2 regions of the Pseudomonas sp. MDT1-16 genome follow, and region 2 is predicted to be linked to the other one. Evidence: riboswitches for the same ligand, from Rfam matches in the RefSeq annotation. Region 2 holds a riboswitch; the other holds the start of a gene.
What was found. Region 2 has a riboswitch for cobalamin ahead of ACYZT3_RS16620 (CbtB domain-containing protein). Riboswitches for the same ligand answer to the same signal wherever they lie in the genome.
Positions count from the first base shown of each region.

Region 1: it holds a riboswitch for cobalamin, as region 2 does, so the genes downstream of both, cobO (cob(I)yrinic acid a,c-diamide adenosyltransferase) here and ACYZT3_RS16620 (CbtB domain-containing protein) in region 2, are expected to answer to the same signal.

Region 1 is NZ_CM142717.1:4,340,822-4,349,057, forward strand. It holds gene ACYZT3_RS19895 (cobyrinate a,c-diamide synthase) at 1-939, opposite strand, end outside; gene cobO (cob(I)yrinic acid a,c-diamide adenosyltransferase) at 950-1,561, opposite strand; cobalamin riboswitch at 1,643-1,877, opposite strand; gene ACYZT3_RS19905 (hypothetical protein) at 2,032-2,616, shown strand; gene ACYZT3_RS19910 (PQQ-dependent sugar dehydrogenase) at 2,685-3,998, shown strand; gene ACYZT3_RS19915 (O-methyltransferase) at 4,003-4,656, opposite strand; gene ACYZT3_RS19920 (C40 family peptidase) at 4,672-5,208, opposite strand; gene ACYZT3_RS19925 (C40 family peptidase) at 5,374-6,024, opposite strand; gene hda (DnaA regulatory inactivator Hda) at 6,236-6,940, opposite strand; gene ACYZT3_RS19935 (AI-2E family transporter) at 7,415-8,236, opposite strand, start outside.
Region 2 is NZ_CM142717.1:3,635,551-3,643,786, forward strand. It holds gene cobN (cobaltochelatase subunit CobN) at 1-2,805, opposite strand, end outside; gene cobW (cobalamin biosynthesis protein CobW) at 2,809-3,870, opposite strand; cobalamin riboswitch at 3,973-4,185, opposite strand; cobalamin riboswitch at 4,292-4,520, shown strand; gene ACYZT3_RS16620 (CbtB domain-containing protein) at 4,641-4,844, shown strand; gene ACYZT3_RS16625 (CbtA family protein) at 4,856-5,563, shown strand; gene ACYZT3_RS16630 (cobalamin biosynthesis protein) at 5,560-5,973, shown strand; gene cobM (precorrin-4 C(11)-methyltransferase) at 6,057-6,803, shown strand; gene nfuA (Fe-S biogenesis protein NfuA) at 6,857-7,441, opposite strand; gene ACYZT3_RS16645 (fatty acid cis/trans isomerase) at 7,680-8,236, opposite strand, start outside.

The sequences.
Region 1 (8,236 bases), 710 kb from region 2:
CGCATGGTGAGCTCGGATTGCGCTCAGCATTGTGGTGTTCTGTGACAGCGCCACATGGTGCAATTCGGGATAACCGCCAGGCAGATAGAGGCTGTCCGCTTCCGGCAATTGCGCGTCACGGATCGGCGAGAAAAACAGCAATTGAGCGCCCATGGCGCGCAGCAGATCCAGGCTTGCGCCGTAGGTGAAGGCAAACGCTTCGTCACGGGCCACGGCAATTCGCAAACCCGTCAGCAACGGCTCGGCTTCGAGCACATCCGGGGCGGCGAATTCGACGGCCGGTGGCAGCTCGACCTCACAGCTGCTGGCCAACGCATCGGCGGCCGCATCGAGGCGCAGATCGAGATCGTTCAACTCACTGGCCTGAACCAGACCCAAATGACGACTCGGCAATTCGATCCCGGTTTCCCGGGACAAGGCGCCGTACCAGCGCAAACCTTCAGTGAGGCTGCCTTCCAGTAATTGCGCGTGACGCAGGGTGCCGACGCGGTTGGCCAGCACACCGGCAAACGGTAAATCCGGCTGATAGCGCGCCAACCCCAACGCCAGTGCGCCGAAGGTCTGGGCCATGGCGGTGCCGTCGATCACACCCAGCACCGGCACACCGAAATGCCGCGCCAGATCAGCGCTGGACGGCGTACCGTCAAATAGCCCCATGACGCCTTCGATGAGGATCAGATCGGCTTCGCCGGCGGCTTCCCACAACAGACGACGACTTTCCTGCTCGCCGACCATCCACATGTCCAGTTGATACACCGGCGCACCGCTGGCGCGCTCGAGAATCATCGGGTCGAGAAAGTCCGGGCCGCACTTGAACACGCGAACCTTGCGCCCCTGATTGCGATGCAAACGGGCCAGCGCGGCGGTGACGGTGGTCTTGCCCTGACCGGAGGCCGGCGCGGCGATCAGCACCGCCGGGCAGTGACGACTGATTTTCATAAAGTAGTATTCACAGCTCGACGCCTTTTTGCGCTTTGATCCCGGCCTGGAACGCATGTTTGATCACGCCCATTTCGGTGACCGTGTCGGCCAGTTCGATCATCTCCGGCTTGGCGCCGCGACCGGTAACCACCACATGTTGCATCGGCGGACGCGCCTGCAAATCGCTGAGCACCTGATCGAGATCCAGATAACCGTGCTTGAGCGCAATGTTCAACTCATCCAGCAGCACCAGGCCAATCGACGGATCACGCAGCAGTTCACGGGACACCGCCCATGCAGCTTCCGCGGCGGCGATGTCACGCTGGCGATCCTGGGTTTCCCAGGTGAAGCCCTCGCCCATCACATGAAAACGCACCTGTTCCGGGAAGCGCCGGAAGAACAGTTCTTCGCCGGTGCTGTTACGCCCCTTGATGAACTGCACCACGCCACACTGCATGCCGTGGCCCATGGAACGGGCGAGCATGCCGAAGGCCGAACTGCTTTTGCCTTTGCCGTTGCCGGTCAGCACCAGCAGCAGGCCGCATTCATTCGGGGAGTTGGCGATGCGTTCGTCGATCACGGCTTTTTTGCGCAGCATACGCGCCAGATGACGTTCGTCACGATCGGGGGTATCAGTCATGGGGGAGCTCTCCGTTGAGGCTGGATAACGGCGGGCAGGCACAAGAATAGACGGCAAAAAGCCTGGCATCGCCCACCGTGATGCCGCTGGATGGATCAGGCCGGTCTCCGGGCTCATGAGCGGCGATTCGCCTGACTGCGCGCCTTCCCATGTCGACAGTCGACACAGTGGCTCAAGGCGCAGCCTTCACTTATTTACCGTTGCGGGGGCAGCGCCGGGATCGTGATCATTCTTCACTTGAAGAGATTCACTCACCGGCTTCCCTGTTTCACTCTGTCGACCGCAGTCACAGAGCACCTGAAACAAGCCGCGAAGGTTAGAGGGTTGGGGATGGAGCGTCAATTGAAGACGGGTGGCCTGCGAGCGAATAACTGCCGTCGATCAATTATCTGACGCCAATCTTGTGCCACACTTCCAGCAGTGATATCAAAGAGCCACACTCTCACAACACAATAACAAAGGTGAGCCACATGCAAGGCATGATCATCAGCAATCCGAAGCTGGAATTCCTGCGCCCGGTGCTGGAACGCTGGTTTGACTGTATCGACCGCTACAACGCCGTGCGCGGCGATAACGACACGCCTTACTGGTTCGACGAAAAAGCCAACCTGAGCCTGCTGTCCGCCGCTGCGTGGATGGCGGAAATGGTGACGCTGCAGCAAACACCGACCCGTAAACAGACCGAAGAAGGCGAACGCAATGGCCGCGCCGATCTGTTTATCGCGACCCGCGAAGAACGCGCTTACCTTCAGGCGACCCAGCGCTGGCCACGCGTGAACAGCCTGAACCTGACTCAAGCATTGCAGGACATCACCAGCGACGCCAAGCGCATCAGCTACGCCAGCGACCTGAAACTCGGCTGCCTGTTCGTTGCGCCACAAAAGGCCCAACAAAGCGCTACCCCGGAAGAACTCCAGGACATGGTCGACGACCTGCAAAAGGAACACACCTGCGCGGTGGCCTGGTATTTCCCCTACGCCTATCGCAAGTTGCGCAACGAAACCGGCAACTATCACCCCGGCATTGCCGTGCTGCTCAAGGAAGCCCGCGGCTGAACGGTTGAACCATCGCGCACCTGCGCTTCTCTATTGATTAGGTCAATGCATTCATAGGGAAGATCAGCATGCGCAAGCCTCAGCTCGCTCTCGTCATCGTGCTCGCCGGAGGGCTTGCCGCCTGTGGTGAAACCTCCAGGCTGCAAATCTCCGACGGCACCGGCCCCTCGCCCAAGCTGCCAGAACCAAACAAAACCCTGATCCCGACGGTGAACATCGCCCCGGCGATCGGCTGGCCGGTCGGCGCGAAACCCATCGCCGCGACAGGAACTCAAGTGGCAGCCTTTGCTGAAGGTCTCGATCACCCGCGCTGGCTCTACGTGTTGCCCAACGGCGACGTGCTGGTCGCCGAAACCAATGCACCGCCCAAACCCGATGACGGCAAAGGCATTCGTGGCTGGGTCATGGGCAAAGTCATGGGCCGTGCGGGCGCCAAAGTACCGAGCCCGAACCGCATCACGCTGCTGCGGGACAAGGATCACGACGGCATTGCCGAAACCCGCACTGTGTTTTTGGAAAAGCTCAACTCGCCCTTCGGCATGACCCTGGTCGGCAATGACCTGTACGTCGCCGATACGGACCGCTTGCTGCGCTTCCACTATGAAAACGGCGAGACGGCGATCAAGTCACAGCCGATGAAGGTGATCGACCTGCCAGGCGGTACGCTCAATCACCACTGGACCAAAAACGTCATCGCCAGCAAGGACGGCAGCAAGTTGTACGTCACGGTGGGCTCCAACAGCAACGTCGCCGAAAACGGCATGGACAAGGAAGAAGGTCGCGCGGCGATCTGGGAAGTGGATCGCACCACCGGCAACCATCGGATCTTCGCCTCGGGAATTCGTAATCCAAACGGCCTGGCCTGGGAACCTCGGAGCGGCGCACTGTGGACGGCGGTCAACGAGCGCGACGAAATCGGCAGCGACCTGGTGCCGGACTACATCACTTCAGTGAAAGACGGCGGGTTCTACGGCTGGCCTTACAGTTATTACGGCCAGCACGTCGACATTCGCGTCGAGCCGCAAAACCCCGACCTCGTGGCCAAGGCCATTGCTCCGGACTACGCGGTCGGCCCGCATACCGCATCGCTGGGCCTGACGTTCGCTGAAGGCAACACGCTGCCGGCGCAATTCAAGGAAGGCGCATTCGTCGGCCAGCATGGCTCGTGGAATCGTAAACCGCACAGTGGCTACAAAGTGATTTTCGTACCGTTCAGCGCAGGGAAACCGGTCGGGCAGCCGGTTGATGTGCTCACCGGCTTCCTCAATGACGAGGAAAAAGCCATGGGCCGTCCGGTAGGCGTGGTGATTGATCAGCAGGGTGATTTGTTGGTGGCGGATGACGTGGGGAACAAGGTGTGGCGCGTGTCGGCGGCCAAGTAAGCGCTTAGCGCTTGCGGCACAGGGTCAATCCATCGCCCAACGGCAACAATGACAGATCCACACGCGAGTCATCTTTCAAGGCGCGATTGAGTGCCTGGATGGCTCGGGTGTCTTCGCTCTCGGGATTGTCCTCAAGCACCCGTCCGCTCCACAGCGTGTTATCAAACACCGCCAGACCGCCAACACGCAGCAGACGCAGGGCGTGCTCCAGATAGCGTGGATAGTTGGCTTTGTCGGCATCAATGAAGATCAGGTCGAACGGCTCTTGTTGATCCAGCTGAGCCAGGGTTTCCAGCGCAGGTGCCAAGCGTAGGTCTATTCGTCCGGTTAACCCCGCCTCCTGCCAGTAACGGCGTGCGGTGGCATTGTAGTCGCCAGGAATGTCGCAGCAGATCAGCGAGCCGTCATCCGGTAATGCAGCCGCCATGCACAAGGCGCTGTAACCGGTGAAGGTGCCGACCTCCAGCAGACGCTTGGCGCCGGTGAGTTTCACCAGTAGCGCAAGAAACTGACCCTGCTCCGGCGCCACTTGCCAGCGCGCCATGGACAGCGCCTGGGTTTCGTCACGCAGACGCTTGAGCAGCGCCGTTTCGCGCAGGGAAACATCGAGCAGGTATCGATACAGGGAATCGTCGAGATTGAGTGTGCGAGCGGTCATGACAACCTCTGCCATTTAGGGGTTGCGTGCCAAGTGCTCCGGTTGCAAGACGCGCTTGGCACTCAGATAGGCTTTCTGCCAGTAAGCTTTGGACAAGCTGTCGAGCTTCACCGTGCCGCCGGTGGCGGGCGCATGGACGAAGCGACCTTCGCCGACGTAGATCCCGGCGTGGCTGACCTGGGAGCCGCCATTGGTGGCGAAGAAGATCAGGTCACCAGTTTGCAGACCTTCCTTGCCCACACTGGCCGCCTGCATGCTGATCATCTCGCGGGTGGTACGCGGCAGGGAAATGCCGGCGACGTCATGGTAGACGTAACCGATCAGCCCGCTGCAATCGAAACCCGAAGCCGGCGTGTTGCCACCCCAACGGTACGGGGTGCCCACCAGGCCGAGCGCGCGGAACAACACGTCTTCTGCCTCAGGGGAGAATGCTTGGGAGGAACCGAAAACAATGGGCGCGCGAACCACCGGCGCAGGAGGCGGTGTACGGCTGGCGCAGGCGCTGAGCAGCGCTGCGAAGAACATGATTGCGAGGCGGGCCGACGTCGACATAGGCAGAACATCCTGATCTGGCTGCGGCTTTTTCTGCCGGGAGGACAGAAAAGAAAACCGCCTGCGCAGGACGCAGGCGGTTTGCCATCAATAATAGATCAGGATTCTAGCGGCTACGCGGCAAACTTCAAGTAAGACTTTAAGTTCACCTTACAAAAAGTCCGCTTACTTGCGAGCCGTGACGATACTCGGGGCTGCAGTTGGCGCCATCGCCAGTGCGCGCTTGGCTTCGATGAAGGTCTTGCTCCAGTAGCTGTCGCCCAGGCTATCGATCCGGACACCACCGCTGCGACGGCTGCTGGAATGGATGAACTGGTTGTCACCCAGGTAGATCCCGGCGTGACTGACGCGGCCGCGACGGCCATTGGTGGCGAAAAACAGCAAGTCGCCAGGCTTCAGTTTGCTGCGCGAAACCAACGGAGCGTCCACGTTGATCATTTCGCGAGTGGAGCGTGGCAAGTTCAGGCCGGCTTCTTCACGAAACAGGTAACCGATGAAGCCACTGCAATCAAAGCCGGCTTCGGAGGTGCCGCCGAAACGGTAACGGGTACCGATCAGGGACATGCCGCGTTCGAGGATGCTGTCGGCCAGAACCGGAAGCTGGTACGACTTGCCGCCGGCGAAGTCTGCCAATTCTTTTTCGGTGGCCGCCTCTTCCTGTTCAAGCGCTTGCTGATAAAGAACGGAAGATTGGGCAGAAACAGAATTTTTAGCCTGCTGTTGCTGCGCTTGCTGGGACACTGGAGAGTGAGCAGCGCAACCGAACAACAGGGTGACGAGTGCGAGGGGCACGAGGGGTGCAAAGCGATTTAGCATGGGCACGACCGTGTCTGATTCTAAAGAAGGCGAGACTATGCCCACTATCAATCTCATTTGCAAATTCAATCGATCTTGATGTGACTTATCGGTTTCTCGTTTACATCTAAGCGCTTAAGCCCGTTTTAGACGTTCGCGCAGCCTGCAACCCTGTAGGAATGCGGAATTCTTGACGCCTGAAATATGCCGCAACCCGCGACAGGCTTGGGTTTTACCAGCCTAACGTTTCTTTCAGAAAGGGGATCGTCAGCTTGCGCTGAGCTTGAAGGGAGGCCTGATCGAGGCGTTCAAGCAGCTCGAAAAGCGCGCTCATGCTGCGGGTACCGCGGGTCAAAATGAAATGCCCGACTTCATCGGTCAAATGCAGACCGCGACGCGATGCGCGCAGTTGCAAGGCACGCAATTTGTCTTCGTCGGAGAGCGGACGCATCTGAAAGATCAACGCCAACGTCAGACGGGATTTGAGGTCCGCCAGCTTCACCGGCAGTTCGCGCGGGGATGTCGAAGCGGCGATCAGCAGGCGTCGACCGCTGTCACGCAGACGATTGAACAGATGGAACAGCGCCTCCTCCCAATCCGCTCGACCGGCTACCGCCTGCAAATCATCCAGGCAGACCAGCTCGTACTGTTCGAGGTTGTCGAGGATGGCAATGCCACGATCAAGCAGCTCGGCCAACGGCAAATACACCGCCGGCTCCCCCAGTTGTTCGAAGCGCAGGCAGGCCGCCTGCAACAAGTGCGTACGCCCTACCCCGTCCTTGCCCCAGAGATAAATCAGGCTTTCGGTCCAGCCGGCGTCGGCTTCGCATAGCCGCTCGACATAGCCAAGTGCAGCGGCATTGGCGCCTGGATAGTAATTGATAAAGGTAGCGTCATCACGCAGACGCACACCTAGGGGCAGCTGAATCGGTTTCATGCTGACTGAACAGTTCCAAAGGAACCGTTAGTGGCCTCTGTGTAAAGTTTGCGAAGTTTATACCCGTGAAGCTGGCCGCACAATGCGACAGACCACAAGCAAAATCAAAGGTTTGCGTTAACACACTGGTTTTATGACAGTTTCTTTGGCGGCGCATGTGACAGCCGCGCGAGGGATTCGGGTCAACCTGGCGATGAACCAGGCTGGCCGCGACGGGTGATCAGAGCCCCTTAAAGCTTATGCTGTTCATTTAAGGTTGGGGTACATATCCGTTTCTGCGGTCACGGCGGCTTATGGTTCCGCTTTTACAGCGGGTCACTTGAAAAAGCGAAACCAATAGCGGCCATTACCACAGAAACGGATATGCACACGATCAACAAAAGCCAGGTCGGCCGCCTCGCTTTTGCTCTTGATCCACCCCCTCGCTACGCATGTGTGTGCCTGGAAACATCGAGCTTAAGAACAGCATTACCCTTAAAGCTCGGGCTCATCAACACCGCTGTACATACCAGAATCTTTATACAAATCATGCACGTGGCGCACCAACACCATGATCACCGCCGCCACCGGCAGCGCCAGCAGCACACCGGTAAAACCGAACAGCTCACCCCCTGCCAGAATCGCAAAGATCACCGCCACCGGGTGCAGACCAATCCGGTCTCCCACCAGCAATGGCGTCAGCACCATGCCTTCCAACGCCTGCCCGACCATGAACACCGCGACGATACCGATCATGGGATACAGATCCCCACCGAACTGGAACAACCCGGCTATCAAGGCCGCGCCAATTCCGATGACAAACCCCATGTACGGCACGATTGCCGCCAGACCGGCAATCAACCCGATCAACAGCCCCAATTCCAGCCCCACCAGCATCAGGCCCGCCGCGTAGATGACGCCCAACGCCACCATCACCAGCAACTGACCGCGCACGAACGCACCCAGCACTTCATGGCATTCACCCGCCAGGATCACAACGCGCTCTTCGCGATCACGGGGCAGCAGGCTGCGGACCTTGGCCATCATCAGGTCCCAGTCCCGCAGAAGATAGAAGGCCACCACCGGGATCAGCACCAGATTCGCCAGCAAGCCAATCAATACAAGGCCGGAAGCCGTTGCCTGACTCAGCACCACACCGACAATGTCGGTGGTCTGGCCCATGTGCTCGCTGATCGCAGCCTTGAGCTTGTCGAATTTCCAGAAGCCATCCGACAACCCGAACTTCGATTGCGCCCACGGCAGCGCGGTGTTCTGCAACCAATCGAGCATCTGCGGCGCCAGTTCGTACAAGCGAAA
Region 2 (8,236 bases):
CGTCGCCCAGACCGGGCGCACGCCCATCAGCGCCATGGCCTGGGCGATGTCATCGCCGCCGGTGCGCATGGTCGCGGTGCCCCACACCGACAGGCCGAGTTGGCGCAGGTGATCGCCGTGGTCTTGCAGGTGTCGTTCAAGAATCAGGGTGGCCGACTGGAAACCGATGCGCCACGCGGTGGTGGTCGGCAGGTTACGCACGTCCACCGAGTAGAAATTGCGCCCGGTCGGCAGCACGTCGAGTCGACCGCGACTCGGCGCACCACTGGGGCCGGCCGGCACGAAGCGACCGCTGAGCGCGTCGAGCAGACCGCGCATTTCCGCCGGACCGCAGGCGTCCAGCCGAGGAGCGACGACTTCACGCAGGCTGTCGACGATGGCTTTCACCTCTGACCAACATGATTCGTTCAGCAGCTCAACTTCAGCGCTCAATGCCTGCTCGATCAGTTGCGCCGCGAACAGTTCCAGACGTTCGCGGGTATCACCGGCTGTACGCCAGGCTTCATCGGTGAGGGTTTGCAGTTCAATCGGACGCGGCCCGGTCCAAGGTTCGGCGAGCGCGCAATCCAGCGGATCGAAGCCCAACGCGAACGCCTTGGCCAGCGCCCGCAGCAGACTTGATTGGGCGCCACGCCCATCGCCACGCGGAATACGCAGCAAGGCCAGCAAGGTGTCGATACGCAAACGCCCGGTCGGCGACTCGCCGAACACATGCAAACCATCGCGGATCTGCGACTCTTTCAAGTCGCACAAATACGTGTCCAGACGCGGCAACCAGATCGCCGCATCGGCATCACTGTCGAGCTTCTCGTCCAGTTGCAGTTCGCGGTCGATGTGCGTCTCGCGCACCAGTTGCAGGATGTCGCGCTGCAATTCCCGGGCACGGCGCGGATCGAGCAATTGCGCTTCGTAATACTCGTCGGCGAGTAATTCGAGGTTGCGCAACGGGCCGTAGGTTTCGGCGCGCGTCAGCGGCGGCATCAGGTGATCAATGATCACGGCCTGGGTGCGGCGCTTGGCCTGGGCGCCCTCGCCCGGATCATTGACGATGAACGGATAGATGTTCGGCAGCGGCCCGAGCAGCGCATCCGGCCAGCAGTTCTCCGACAGCCCGACGCCTTTGCCCGGCAGCCATTCGAGATTGCCGTGCTTGCCGACGTGGATCACGCCGTGGGCGCCATAGGTGTTACGCAACCAGAAGTAGAACGCCAGATAACCGTGAGGCGGCACCAGGTCCGGGTCGTGATACACCGCGCTCGGATCCACCTGATAACCGCGTGCCGGTTGAATGCCGACGAAGGTCAGGCCAAAGCGCAGCCCGGCGATCATCATTCGCCCGCCACGGAACATCGGATCGCTTTCGGGCGTGCCCCAGCGTTCCAGCACGGCTTGGCGGTTGGATTCGGGCAAGGCGTTGAACATCAGCAGATAGTCTTCCATCGCCAGGCTTTGCTGACATGGACGCTGGTCAAGGGTGTCGAGGTCGTTGCTGACGCCACCGAGCAATTGCTGGATCAACGCGGTGCCAGTGTCCGGTAACTCCGCCGGTAGCGGATAACCTTCGGTGTGCAGCGCACGGAGGATATTCAGCGCGGCGGCCGGGGTGTCGAGGCCCACGCCGTTGCCGATACGACCATCACGAGTCGGGTAGTTGGCGAGGATCAAGGCGATGCGCTTCTCGCCATTGGGCACGCGCGCCAGATCAATCCAGCGCCGCGCCAGTTCGGCGACAAAATCCATACGTTCAGGTTGCGGCCGGTAGCAGACCACGTCCGACTGGCTGCGCTCGCTGCGCCAGGCCAAGTCCTTGAAGCTAATCGGCCGGCTGATGATTCGGCCATCCAGTTCCGGCAGCGCGATGTGCATTGCCAGATCGCGTGGACCGAGGCCCTGTTCACTGGCGCGCCAACCGGGCTCGTTGTCCTGGGCGCAAATCGCCTGAATGACCGGGATGTTGCGACGAAACGGTCGCCGGTGCGGCGCTTCGGGGCTGGATTGAGCGAAACCGGTGGTGTTGAGAATCACGCCGGCGTCGACTTCATCCAACCAGTCCTCGACCGCCGTCAGGCAGCCGGGCTCTTTCAAACTGGCCAGCGCAATTGGCAACGGGTTCAACCCCGCCGCTTGCAAACGCTGGCAGAAAATATCGATGAAACCGGTGTTCGCCGCTTGCAGATGCGAACGGTAAAACAGCACCGCCGCCACCGGTTGATCGGCCTGCCAGTCGGCTTGCCAATCGTGAAGGGCTGCGGGGCTTTTTTGCGGATGGTAGATCGCCGTGCGCGGCAGAGTTTGCGGCTCGGCCCAGGCGTAGTCGCGATCCAGCCAACGATTGGCGAGGCAGCGGAAAAAATCCAGGGCATTGCTCATGCCGCCCTGACGCAAAAACTGCCAAAGCCGATCGCGGTCGCAGGCTGCCACGGTGCTGAGGTCGCTGAGTTCCGGGTCCGGGCGGTCATCGCCGGGTACCAGAATCAGCTGCACGCCGCGCTGGGACAACGCCACCAAGCGCTCCACGCCATAACGCCAATAGGCGATGCCGCCGTGCAGCGAGATCAGAATCACCTTGGCGTGGCGCAGCACTTCGTCGACATACAGGTCGACCGACGCATGATTCTGCACCTGCATCGGGTTGGCCAGGCGCACGCTCGGGTAATCGTCAGGCAACTGCTGCGCCGCTTCGGCGAGCAGCGCGAGGCTGGAGTCGCCACTGCACAGGATCACCAGCTCGGCGGGGGTTTGTCCAAGGTCGGCAATGTTGTCATCCGACACGAAACCGCCGGGTTGGGTCCTGAGCAGGTGCATGGCTTAAACGCTGAGCGCAGCGCGCAATTGCGTTTCGAGTAGAATTCCGTCCAGTTCCTGGCCGATCAATACCAGGCGCGTGGTGCGCGCTTCGTCGGCGCCCCACTGACGGTCGAAATGCTTGTCGAAACGTGTGCCCACGCCCTGGATTAACAGGCGCATTGGTTTGTTCGGGATGGCGGCGAAACCTTTGACACGCAGGATGCCGTGCTGAACCACCAATTGAGTCAACGCGTCCAGCAGCAGGCTTTCGTCTGCCTGGGGCAGTTCGATGGAGATCGAATCGAAAGCATCGTGATCGTGATCGTCCTCACCTTCATGGTGGTGATCGTGATGGCTGTGGCGGCTGTCGATGTGTTCTTCGGAACCGGCGCCGAGGCCGATCAGCACGTCCAGTGGCAGACGACCGCTGCTGGCTTCGATGACTTTTACGGCAGGCGGCAACTCTTCGGCAACTTCCAGGCGCACACGGGCCAGGTCTTCAGGGCTGATCAGGTCGGCCTTGTTGAGGATCACCAGGTCGGCGCTGGCCAGTTGGTCGGCGAACAGCTCGTGCAGCGGCGATTCGTGGTCCAGGTTCGGGTCGAGTTTGCGCTGGGCATCGACCTGGTCCGGGAAAGCCGCGAAGGTGCCGGCGGCGACCGCTGGGCTATCGACCACGGTGATGACCGCGTCAACGGTGCAGGCGCTGCGGATTTCTGGCCACTGGAAGGCTTGCACCAGCGGTTTTGGCAGGGCCAGACCCGAGGTTTCGATGAGGATGTGGTCGAGGTCGCCGCGACGGGCGACCAATTCGCGCATCACCGGGAAGAATTCTTCTTGAACGGTGCAGCACAGGCAGCCGTTGGCCAATTCGTAAACGCGGCCGTTGGCTTCTTCTTCTGTGCAGCCGATGGAGCACTGCTTGAGAATTTCGCCGTCGATGCCCAGCTCGCCGAACTCGTTGACGATCACCGCGATGCGGCGGCCCTGAGCGTTGTCGAGCATGTGCCGCAGCAAGGTGGTTTTGCCCGAGCCGAGGAAGCCGGTAACGATGGTGACAGGGAGTTTGGCCAGTGTTTTCATCGGATGCCCTTTGGCAAGGTGGCGGGCATACGGGACGACGACCGGCAACGCGGACGCGCGTGCCTGAAGAGTTCGCCACCGGATCACCCCGCCCGGTTGAAAGTGAGAATCTGTGTCGAGGCAGGTCTCCTGGCTGACGGCTTGCCAGTCGTTCGACTGACGTTGGCTGCGCCTTCCCGCGGGCCCGATAGACAGGGCTTACAGTGGCGTGGCAGCCAACAGAACCGTTCACAGTTGCGGGGGCAGCCGCGGCATCGACCGCGTTCCCTTCTTAGCTTCGGCAGACGCCGAAGAACCTCGAAAGCGCAAGGCTACGCATCGTCTCGGGGCGGGTCAATGTTCACTTGAGCTCGCGAAGGGCGCGACTCGGTATCCAAGTGAGAACCCTTGCCAATTGACGCCCAACCCCCGCCCATGCTCTCCTACACGCCTTGTTACGGGTGCCCTTCACAGGGTGAAACGGGAAACCGGTGAATCATGTGCTTTACTCTAAAGCCATGTCAGTCCGGTGCTGCCCCCGCAACGGTAAGCGAGCGAAGCGTCAGATCCACTGTGCCAGCAGTTCGGCATGGGAAGGTGATGTTTGCAGGTCAAGGCGAAAGCCAGCGCCCCTCGTGAGCCCGGAGACCGGCCCGCAACACAAAGTGACCATTACGATCACTGAATAACAAACCCGCGGTGGGCGGGCGCTGTTTGAACCCCTGCGCGCCCGACTCGCAGGGGTCTTCCATGCGCTCTATTCACCCGCTGACAGACCAGAGGGAAGCGCCATGTCGATCATCAGCAGTACCGGCAGCAACACCGATAAGAGCACCGCCAGCACCACCACGCCCCTGACTCAACGCCTGACCGCCGCTGTGTGTGCGTCGATCCTTGGCGCTAGCCTGGTGTATTTCGCCGGTTTCTCGCACATCGAAGCGGTGCACAATGCCGCGCACGATACCCGCCACAGCTCTGCATTCCCGTGCCATTGAGACCTGTTTACATGATCAAGCGTATTGCGCAAACCGCAGGGTTCACCGGGCTGCTGGCCGCCCTGTTGCTGACCGTGCTGCAAAGCTTCTGGGTGGCTCCGCTGATTTCGCAGGCCGAGACTTACGAAAAGTCCGAGCCCGCCGCTGTTGCCGTTCACGAACACGCAGCAGGTGTTGTCGCTGCTCACACTCACGACGCCGGAGCCTGGGAACCGGAAGACGGCTGGCAGCGCGTGCTGTCGACCACGGGCGGCAACCTGGTGGTAGCGGTCGGTTTCGCCCTGATGCTTGCCGGTCTTTACACCTTGCGCGCGCCGACTCGTACTTCCCAAGGCCTGCTCTGGGGCCTGGCCGGTTATGCGACGTTCGTGCTGGCACCCACCCTCGGCCTGCCACCTGAGCTGCCGGGCACTGCTGCTGCCGATTTGGCGCAACGGCAGGTCTGGTGGATCGGCACAGCCGCCTCCACGGCGGTCGGCATCGCCTTGATCGTGTTCAGCCGCCACTGGTTGATGAAAGTGCTCGGCGTGGCCATTCTGGCCGTTCCTCACGTGATCGGCGCACCACAACCGGAAGTCCACTCGATGCTGGCTCCAGAAGCCCTGGAAACTCAATTCAAAATCGCTTCGCAACTGACCAACGTGGCGTTCTGGCTGGCCCTGGGCTTGATCAGTGCCTGGTTGTTCCGCCGAAAAAGCGATGGTCAATCCCACGCATGACTGACACCAGCGCAGCGCCGACCCTGGTAGTTGGCCTGGGCTGCCAGCGCGGCTGCCCCGTCAGCACGCTGCGGGCGCTGCTCGATCAGGCGTTACAGGCTCATAAAATCGAACTTCACCAGATCAAGGCTCTAGCCAGCATCGACCTGAAGCGCGAAGAACCTGGTTTGATCGAATTGGCCGAACAGCTAGCACTGCCACTGATGTACTTCAGCAGCGAACAACTGGCCGGCTATCAACCGCAACTCAGCCACCGCTCGGACATCGCGTTCGAACGCACCGGCTGCTACGGCGTCGCGGAAAGTGCCGCCCTGGCCCTGGCCGAACAGTTGGCCCAGGCACCGGCAAAATTGCTGATTTCACGACAAAAATATGCCCAAGCCACCTTGGCATTGGCCTGCGTCGCCTGAAATCCTCAATAATCCCCGTCTTTGATCATGAGCAATCTTCATCTGAAGCTTTGTCCAGCCCCTTTTTCTCACAGGAACCGACGATGACCGTCTACTTCATTGGCGCAGGTCCCGGCGACCCGGAACTGATCACCGTCAAAGGCCAACGGCTGATTCGAAGCTGCCCGGTGATCATCTACGCCGGCTCCCTGGTGCCCGCCGCCGTGCTGGAAGGCCATCGCGCCGAACACGTGGTCAACAGCGCCGAACTGCATCTGGAACAGATCATCGAGCTGATCAAGACTGCCCATGCCAAGGGCCAGGACGTGGCTCGTGTACATTCCGGTGATCCGAGTCTTTACGGTGCCATTGGCGAGCAGATTCGTTACCTGCGCGAACTCGACATCCCTTTTGAGATTATTCCCGGCGTCACGGCCACGGCGGCCTGCGCGGCACTGTTGGGCGCCGAACTGACGTTACCCGATGTGTCGCAAAGCGTGATCCTGACCCGCTACGCCGACAAGACCGCCATGCCCGCGGGCGAAGAACTGGGCAGCCTGGCGCAGCATGGGGCGACCATGGCGATTCATCTGGGGGTCAATCATCTGCAGAAAATCCTGGTTGAATTGCTGCCGCACTACGGCGCGGACTGCCCAATCGCGGTGATTCACCGAGCGACCTGGCCGGATCAGGATTGGGTGGTGGGGACGCTTGAAGACATTGCCGCGAAGGTTGAAGCCAAGGGGTTTCGGCGCACGGCGTTGATTTTGGTGGGCCGAGTGTTGGGCAGTGATCACTTCAGTGAGTCATCGCTGTACCGCGCTGGGCATGCGCATTTGTATCGCCCATAAAAAAACGGCACTCACGGGGCGCCGTTTTTTTATGTTTGCAGCGAACACCTTACTTAGTAGTAGGCGTTTTCTTTCTGCGTGTGGTCGGTGACGTCACGAACACCCTTGAGCTCGGGAATGCGCTCGAGCAACGTGCGCTCGATGCCTTCGCGCAGGGTGACGTCTGCCTGGCCGCAGCCTTGGCAACCGCCGCCGAACTTCAGTACGGCGATGCCGTCTTCGACCACATCGATCAGGCTGACCTGACCGCCGTGGCTGGCCAGCCCCGGGTTGATCTCGGTTTGCAGGTAGTAGTTGATGCGCTCGTTGACCGGGCTGTCAGCGTTGACCATCGGGACTTTGGCGTTTGGCGCCTTGATGGTCAGCTGGCCGCCCATGCGGTCGGTGGCGTAGTCGACTACCGCATCGTCCAGGAAAGCTTCGCTGAACGAGTCGATGTAAGCGGTGAAGCTTTTCAGCCCCAGCGCCGTGTCTTCAGGTTTTTCTTCGCCCGGCTTGCAGTAAGCAATGCAGGTTTCGGCGTACTGAGTGCCAGGCTGGGTGATAAAGACGCGGATGCCGATGCCTGGGGTGTTCTGCTTGGAGAGCAGATCAGCCAGATAATCGTGGGCGGCGTCGGTAATGGTAATAGCGGTCATGGAAACTCCTCGCAGGCTTGGGCGCAGTTTACGCCAATCATCGCGCCGCACAAAGTCCTAGTATTTTTGTCGGGAAAGATGCGCCTGTCGATGAACATCTGATCACCGCAACCCCTGTAGGAGCGAAGCTTGCTCGCGAAAGCGGTCTGATAGTCGACATCTATGCTGAATGTCAGCCCCCTTTCGCGAGCAAGCTTCGCTCCTACAGGGGTTCGGCGGTGCGTGTTCAGGCTTTCAATCAAAGATTCTCGTACCGGTTCATGTCCAGCACGCCCTCTTCCACCGGATCGGTCTCGTGGACGTACCGGCTCAGGTCATGGAAGTAGAACCAGAACTGCGGATGGCTGCGGCGAATACCCCAGCGCTCGACGATTTTTTCGAAGCGATGGGCGTCTTTGGCGTTTTCCATCTCGCCCACAAACTCAGGCACTTGCTCCGCCGGGATGTTGAACATGAAGTTCGGATAGCTGCTGAGCACACCCGGGTAAATGGTCACGGTGTCGAGCCCTGGCTGATACCGCAGCGACTCACCGAGCAGGAACGCCACGTTACTGTGCGCGCGGTTGCGCAGCAGGCTGTAAACCTCGCGTTTGCCGCTCTGGGTTTCGATGCGCAGCAGGGTCGCTTCCGGCAACTGATCAATGACCTTCAATCCGGCCGCCGGACGCGAAGTCAGGCGACTCAAGGCCTGCTCGGCGCTCTGCAATGCCGGATCGATGTTCGGCCGCGAGCAATAAGCGCCGTCACACCGGTTGATCGGATCAGGCTTGGCGTTGAGGTCGCCGTAACGGGCCA